2 regions of the Streptomyces caeni genome follow, and region 1 is predicted to be linked to the other one. Evidence: riboswitches for the same ligand, from Rfam matches in the RefSeq annotation. Region 1 holds a riboswitch; the other holds the start of a gene.
What was found. A riboswitch is a leader RNA that binds a small molecule or an ion and turns the genes downstream of it on or off. The one in region 1 is predicted to bind cobalamin.
Positions count from the first base shown of each region.

Region 2: another riboswitch for cobalamin. It lies ahead of ACFSL4_RS06550 (ribonucleoside-diphosphate reductase subunit alpha); the one in region 1 lies ahead of ACFSL4_RS16525 (cobalamin biosynthesis protein).

Region 1 is NZ_JBHUDX010000046.1:70,866-74,852, reverse strand. It holds gene ACFSL4_RS16530 (cobyric acid synthase) at 1-1,470, opposite strand, end outside; gene ACFSL4_RS16525 (cobalamin biosynthesis protein) at 1,467-2,423, opposite strand; cobalamin riboswitch at 2,525-2,663, opposite strand; gene ACFSL4_RS16520 (DUF397 domain-containing protein) at 2,967-3,188, shown strand; gene ACFSL4_RS16515 (hypothetical protein) at 3,459-3,911, opposite strand; gene ACFSL4_RS16510 (helix-turn-helix domain-containing protein) at 3,953-3,987, opposite strand, start outside.
Region 2 is NZ_JBHUDX010000016.1:62,809-66,795, reverse strand. It holds gene ACFSL4_RS06550 (ribonucleoside-diphosphate reductase subunit alpha) at 1-2,298, opposite strand, end outside; cobalamin riboswitch at 2,418-2,554, opposite strand; gene ACFSL4_RS06545 (GNAT family N-acetyltransferase) at 2,617-3,141, opposite strand; gene mctP (monocarboxylate uptake permease MctP) at 3,214-3,987, opposite strand, start outside.

The DNA.
Region 1 (3,987 bases):
CGGCGCGCCCGACTCGATGAGCCGCCACAGCGCGTCCGTGTCCGCGTGCTGTTCGATCAGGTCGCCGAGCCGGTCGAGCTGCTCCTCGCGCAGCGCGGCGAACGACGTGTCGGGCGCGGGCACGAAGCGGCGGCCCGCGGCGGCCGCCACCTCGCGCAGGAACGCCCGCCGGAAACCGTCCGCCTCCAGGGAGCCGTGCCAGTGGGTGCCCCAGGTCTGACCGGCCCGGCAGCCGTCGAGGAAGGGATCGCCACCGGTGACCTCGGCGACCCCGTGGTGGATCTCGTACCCCTCGACGCGCTCGCCGAGGGCCTCGCCGGAGGGCCGGGTCAGGGTCTTCTCCCGCGCGAACCGGACCCGCACCGGCAGCACCCCCAGCCCGTCGACGTGTCCCCTGCGGCTCTCCACCTCGTCCTCGATGTGCTCGCCGAGGATCTGGAAGCCACCGCAGATGCCGAGGACCGGGCGTCCTTCCGCGGCCCTGCGCACCAGGGCGTCCGCCAGGCCGCGCTCGCGCAGCCACTCCAGGGCCCTGACGGTGCCGCGGGTGCCGGGGACGACGACGAGGTCGGCGTCGGCCAGCTCCTCGGGCCTGTCCACGAACCGGACCACCACGCCCGGCTCGGCGGCCAGCGCGTCCACGTCGGTGAAGTTGGACATGAGGGGGACGGCGCACACGGCGACCCGCAGCACGTCCTCGCCGACCGGCGCGGCGATCCGCGACTCGCGCACGGCACCCCGGAGGGACACCTGCAGCCCGTCCTCCTCGTCGATCCCGAGGCCGTGCCGGAACGGCAGCACGCCGTACGTCCGCCGTCCGGTGAGCCCGTGCAGCATGTCGAGCCCCGGCTCCAGCAGTGAGACGTCGCCGCGGAACTTGTTGACGAGGAATCCGGCGACGAGCTCCTGGTCCTCGCGCGAGAGCAGCGCGACCGTGCCGAAGAAGGAGGCGAAGACGCCACCGCGGTCGATGTCGCCGACGACGAGGACGGGGAGCCGGGCGTTGCGGGCGATCCCCATGTTCACGATGTCGGTGCGCCGCAGATTGATCTCGGCAGGACTGCCGGCCCCCTCGCAGATCACCGCGTCATAGGTGCCCCGCAACTCGGCGAGGCAGTCCAGGACGGTGCCGAGAAGCTGCCGTTGCCGCCCCCCGTGGTACCCGCGCGCGCTCAGCTCGCCGACCGGCCTGCCGAGCAGCACGACCTGGCTGCTTCGCTCGCCGCCCGGCTTGAGCAGTACGGGGTTCATCAGCGCGGTCGGCTCGATGCGGCACGCCTGGGCCTGCATGGCCTGCGCCCGCCCGATCTCGGCACCCTCGCGGGTGACGAAGGAGTTGAGGGACATGTTCTGCGCCTTGAAGGGCGCGACCTTCACTCCCTGCCGTACCAGCCAGCGGCAGATCCCGGCGGTGACGACGCTCTTGCCGGCGTCGGAGGTGGTGCCGGCGACGAGGAGTCCGCCGCTCATGACGTCCGTCCCTTCGAGAGAAGCCGTCGGGCCATGAGGCGCCCGGCGAGGGTGACGCCGAGCGCGAGCCCGCTCACCCGGCGGGAGAGCCGTACCGCCCGTTCGATGTCGTCCGTGCGCACCGCGCTCCCCGCCACGTTGAGGACGGGCCGGTGCTCGACACGGCCCCCGTACGACAGCGTTCCGCCCAGCCGTACGCCCAGGGCGCCCGCGAACGCGGCCTCCACCGGGCCCGCGTTGGGGCTCGGATGCCGCGCGGCGTCGGCACGCCAGGCGCGCACGGCGCCGCGCGGGTCGGGGCCGGAGGCCGCGGTGAGGAGGGCGGTCAGCCGCGCCCCCGGCCATCCGGCGAGGTCGTCGAGCCGGGCGGAGGACCACCCGAACCGCCGGTACCGGGGCGAGGTGTGACCCACCATGGCGTCGAGGGTGTTGACGGCACGGAAGCCGACGAGCCCGGGCACACCGGCGACGGCTCCCCACACCAGCGCGCCCACCACGGCGTCGGAGGTGTTCTCGGCGACGGACTCCACGACCGCCCGCGCGATCCCGTCGGCGTCGAGTGCCTGGGGGTCCCGTCCGCACAGATGGGGCAGCCGCGCACGGGCGGCCTCGATGTCCCCTGCCTCCAGGGAGTGCCCGACGGCCCGCGCCTCCCGCGCCAGGGACGTCCCCCCGACAACAGCCCAGGTGGCGGCGGCGGTCAGGGCCAGGGACGCGGCGCGCGAGGGGCGCGCGGCGGACGCGGCCAGCGCCGCGGTCGCCACGGCGCCCCCGGCGCACACGGCGGTGTGCAGCGCGCCCCACCCGCGGTGGTCCCGCCACAACACCCGCTCCACGACGCCCGCGGCCCGCCCGAACGCGGCGACCGGATGCCCTCGGCGCGGATCGCCGAGCAGGAGGTCACCGAGGAGGCCGGCGGCGGCGCCGTACGCGAAGACGCGATCGGCACCCATCGGTTCAGCCGACCGTGGGGTCGGGCAGGGGGCGGGTACGGAACCTCGATCGGCAGCCGCGCATGGCGATATGTCCTCACTCAGGGTGTCCACGCCCTGGTTCGATGAGACCGGCGGTGAGAGTTCCTGGCTCCCGGGACGTTCCTTCCCGGTGACAGTGGCGGGACCGCGCCGGACTTGCACCGGCTTCCTCTCCTGCCGCCGTGGTGGCCCCGGCAGTCCACCACGCCTCCGGAACACCCGTCAACTGGGTCTTGACCTGCGACGCTGCGGTGTGCTGAGCCCCACACCGCTGAAATATCGTCAGCCACCCGAATCGGCGCTTTCTGCGCTCTTTCCGCGCGGAGAAGCTGGGAAGACTAGGGACGGCACTACGAACGAATCGGTATGACCAACGCGGAGAGCGCCGACGAGCGGCATTGGGTGATTCGTTGCGGGGAGACGAACCTGGTGTGGCCGGGCCTCTGTTGCCTGTGGCAGCGGTGGGACACGGCGCTCGGGAGCGTCACGGTGAGGACGCTGTGTCGGTGCGCTGACTGGTGAGTGGAGGTCGGTGTGATCGGCAGGGACCCGACGGGGCGGGTGTGGCGCAAGAGCAGTCACTCGGGAGGGGACAACAACGACTGTGTCGAAGTGACCGTGGAGACAGCGCACGTGCTCGTGCGTGACTCGAAACGGCGGGCCGGGCCGGTGCTCGTCTTTCGCCGTTCCGCGTGGTGTGGTTTGCTGGCTGGACTTGAGAACCCGGCGGCCGACGGTTTCTGAAGGGGCCGTCCAGAGGGCGGGAGGGGACCCGTATGGCAGACAGGGCCAGGGATGTCTCGGCACGCGCGGGCGGTCCCCGCACTCCGCGCCCGTCCTTGTCGGCGGCGGCCCCGCTGGCACTCTTCTCCCTGACCACGGGGGTGTTCGCGGTGGGCGTCGGAGCGCTCGCCGCGCTGCTCGTACCGGGATCCACGGCGCGGGCCCTGGTCTGGCTCGTGGTGACGATCGTCGCGGCCGCCAGCGCCGGCCTGTGGTGGGGCCTCACCCCCGTCACGGAGCGTCTCCGCGTTCTCGACCGGGCTGTGGCGACGGTTCGTCCGCGGGGCTCGGGGACCCGCTGAGCCCGGGGGCGCGCGGCGCCGACGAGCGGCCGCGCAGCGACCGGCCGACGCAGGCCGCGAGCGCGGTGACGGCGGCCGCGCCGAGCACCCCCACCACCGTCGTGGTCAGGGGGGTCAGAGCGTCCAGCGCGAGGCTGGGCGCCACCCGGGCGGACACGGCGATGCCGAACAGCAGGACGCTGCCGCACGCCGTGCCCAGCAGCAGACGGCCGCCCGGGAGCCGTGTGCCGTCCTCGCCGCCCGTGTGCTCCGCCTCATGGAGCGCGGGGGCGCCCTCGTGCGGCCCGGCGGGCCGCGGCGGGACGCCCGGCGGCCTGCCCGTCGCGACGAAGCGGAGCGTGCGCAGCCGCCTGTACCAGTCAGCGATCCCCAAGGCCGCCATGGCCCCTCCCCGTTGTCCGCCCGGGCCGTTCTTCCCGGGCTTCAGCTGTTGTCGAGACTCTCCTTGACCGCGTCGA
Region 2 (3,987 bases), on a different contig from region 1:
GGCGATGCGGGTCGCCGGGCGCGAGCGCAGGTAGTACGTCGTCTTCAGGCCCCGCTTCCAGGCGTATGCGTACATCGAGGAGAGCTTGCCGATGGTCGGCGTCTCCATGAACAGGTTCAGGGACTGGCCCTGGTCCAGGAACGGGGTGCGGGCGGCGGCCATGTCGATCAGCCCGCGCTGCGGGATCTCCCATGCCGTGCGGTACAGCGTCCGCACGTCCTCGGGGATCCAGGCGAAGTCCTGCACCGAGCCGTTCGCCTCGCGCAGCGCCTCCCGGGTGCGGGCGTCCCAGACGCCCAGCTTCTTCAGATCCTCGACCAGGTAGGAGTTGACCTGGAGGAACTCCCCGGACAGCGTCTCGCGCTTGAACAGATTGGACACCTGCGGCTCGATGCACTCGTACACACCCGCGATGGACGCGATGGTGGCGGTCGGCGCGACGGCGAGCAGCAGCGAGTTGCGCATGCCGACGGCCGCGATCCGTTTCCGCAGCGCCGCCAAGCGCTCCGGCCAGGCCGGTTCGACATCGTAGTGGTCGGGGTGCAGCACACCCTGCGCGGTACGGGTCTTCTCCCAGGCCGGCAGCGGGCCGTGGACCTCGGCGAGGTCGGCGGAGGTCTCGTACGCGGCGAGCATGATGCGCTCGGCGATACGGGTGGACAGCGCCTTCGCCTCGGGTGAGCCGAAGGGCAGGCGCAGCTTGAAGAACACGTCCTGCAGACCCATCACTCCCAGGCCCACCGGGCGCCACTCGGAGTTGGAGCGGCTCGCCTGCGCGGTCGGGTAGTAGTTGATGTCGACGACGCGGTCCAGGAAGGTGACGGCGGTACGGACCGTGGCGTCCAGCCGCTCCCAGTCGAGGTCACCGCTCGCCGCGTCGGCGAACGCGCCGAGATTGACCGACCCCAGATTGCAGACCGCCGTCTCCCCGTCGTGCGTGACCTCCAGGATCTCGGTGCAGAGGTTGGAGGAGTGGATGACGTGGCCCGGTCGTGCCGTCTGGTTGCCGGTGCGGTTGGCGGCGTCCTTGAAAGTCATCCAGCCGTTGCCGGTCTGGGCGAGCGTGCGCATCATGCGGCCGTACAGATCGCGGGCCGGGATGGTCCTGCGGGCGAGCCCGGCGGCCTCCGCCGCCCGGTAGGCGGCGTCGAACTCCTCGCCCCACAGGTCGGCCAGCTCCGGCACGTCGGACGGTGAGAACAGCGACCACGGCCGGTCGGCCTCGACCCGGCGCATGAACTCGTCCGGGACCCAGTGCGCGAGGTTGAGGTTGTGGGTGCGGCGGGCGTCCTCACCGGTGTTGTCCCGCAGTTCGAGGAACTCCTCGATGTCGGAGTGCCAGGTCTCCAGGTACACCGCGGCGGCGCCCTTGCGCCGGCCGCCCTGGTTCACCGCGGCGACCGAGGCGTCCAGGGTCTTCAGGAACGGGACGATGCCGCCTGAGTGCCCGTTGGTGCCGCGGATGAGGGATCCGCGGGAGCGGATGCGGGAGAACGACAGCCCGATGCCACCGGCGTGCTTCGAGAGGCGGGCGACCTGGTGGTAGCGCTCGTAGAGGGAGTCCAGCTCGTCCTTCGGGGAGTCGAGGAGGTAGCAGGACGACATCTGGGGGTGCCGCGTGCCGGAGTTGAAGAGCGTGGGGGAGGAGGGGAGGTAGTCGAGGCGGCTCATCAGCCGGTAGAGCGCGGCGACCTCGTCCACGGGCCGGGAGCCCGGCTCCGAGCCGAGCACCGTGTCCTCGGCGAGGCCGCAGGCGACGCGCAGCATGAAGTACTGCGGTGTCTCGACGGTCCTGCGGGTGATCGGGTGCCGCAGGAGGTAGCGGCTGTGCAGGGTGCGCAGCCCGAAGTAGCCGAAGCGGTCGTCGGCAAAGGGGTCCACGAGCGCGTCGAGCCGGTCGGCGTGCAGGCGCACGAACGCGGCGGTGCGGTCGGAGATGAGCCCTTCCCGGTGGCCGGCGGCGATGGACTCGGTGAACGAGGTGACGCCCTGTGAGGCGGCCTCGGCGCGGATCCCGATCGTCAGCAGCCGGGCGGCCAGCCTTGAGTAGGAGGGGTCCTCGGAGATGAGGCCGGCGGCCGCTTCCGTGGCCAGCTCGCGCAGCTCCGACTCGTCCGCATGCGCCGACCGGCCGCGCAGCGCGGCGGCGGTGACCCGGCCCGGGTCGGCGTCCGGAAGGTCGGCGGTCAGCTCGGTCAGGGTCCGCAGCAGCGCGGCACCGGGACCGTCCCTTTCGCCGGTCACCGCCGGTGTCGTGGACGCAGTCGCTGAAACCGGGTCGGCTGGCGCGATGGTCACGTAGGGCTCTCCCTCGCTCGGCACGGGGCCTTGCGGAGGGCGGGGCGGTTCACGAGCGCACGCGGCGTCGCGTCACCGGCCCATTCCACGAGGCCCGGACGTCAGGGCGCCGGGCCGGACGGCCGGGCGCGCTGTCGGCAGGTCCTCGGACTGACGCTCGTGCGCGCACACGGGGGCGAGCATGCACAAGTACACCGTTGCGGGACAGTTCCGGATTCGCACCGGATTCCCCTGCGGCGACAGCGAGCATGAGCATACATCTTGTGTCGGGGTTCGATGCCACCCCCAGATGTTGTGTCTTGTCGGCTTCGGGGTGCGTCAGAGGGGCAACTCATAGGTGAGGAGGGCGATGTCGAGGTGCGGGACGGGGGTCCAGTCGCGCCCGGGGGTGCGGACGAAGCCCAGGCGCTCGTAGATGCGGTGGGCGGTGCGCATCGTGCGCTGGGTCGACAGGACGATCCGGACACAGCCGTCCGTGGCCCGCGCCCGGTCGACGCAGGCGCGTACGAGGGCCTCGCCGATCCCCTGGCCCCGGGCCGCGTGGGAGACGGCGAGCATCCTCATCTCGGCCTCCCCGGGGCGGGCGATGTCGGCCATGGGGCCCCCGTCCGGCACGAAGGTCACCCCGCCGAGCACGCTCCCCCGGGCAGAGGGGACGCTCGTGCGCTCGATCGCCACCAGCACCTCCGCGGCGGCGGCCCGCTTGGCCACGTCCCTCAGCTCACCGAGGTACTCGTCGCTCTCCCCGAAGTCCAGGAGGCCGTCTCGCAGGTACGCCTGTGCGGTGATCTCCCCGAGCGTCTCGTAGTCCCCGGGTTCCGCCTGCCGGATCGCGATGTCCATGAGGGTCAGTGTGCAGGACGGGTACGACAACGGGCCGCCGGATCACTCCGGCGGCCCGTCCTCAGGTCCGGCTCAGTGTGCGGTGCCCGCCGTGGCCGGCGGCAGTTCCACCTGCACCCCGGGGTCGCCCGCGTCCGCCGTGTAGTCGCCCGGCTGGGTCTCGTCGACGCCTTCCGGAGCCTTGACCGCCTTCAGGACGAGGGTCAGCACCACGGTGACCGCGACGTTCAGCACGAACGCCGTCAGGCCGATGTAGCCGATCTCGCCGATGCCGGGGATCTCCTTCGCCGAGCCGCCGAAGTGCTTCTTGGTCGGGGAGGCGACGCCGTACGCGGCGACCGTGCCGTACACCATGCCGACCGCCCAGCCCGCCAGTAGCGCCCAGCGGTGGAACCAGCGGGTGAACAGGCCGCCGACCAGGGCCGGGAAGGTCTGCAGGATCCAGATGCCGCCGAGCAACTGGAAGTTGATGGCCACCGTCTTGTCCATCGTCAGGACGAAGAGCAGGGCGCCCACCTTCACCAGCAGCGACACCGCCTTGGAGACCCTGGTCTCCTGGTGGGGTGTGGCGTCCGGCTTGATGAAGTCCTTGTAGATGTTGCGGGTGAACAGGTTCGCCGCCGCGATCGACATGATCGCCGCGGGGACGAGCGCCCCGATGCCGATCGCCGCGAACGCCACGCCCGCGAACCAGTCCGGGAACATGTCCTCGAACAGCTGCGGGATCGCCAGCTGGCCGTTCTTCACGTTGACACCGGCCGCGATGGCCATGAAGCCGAGCAGCGCGAGCAGACCCAGCATCACCGAGTACAGCGGCAGGATCGTGGTGTTGCGGCGGATCACCTC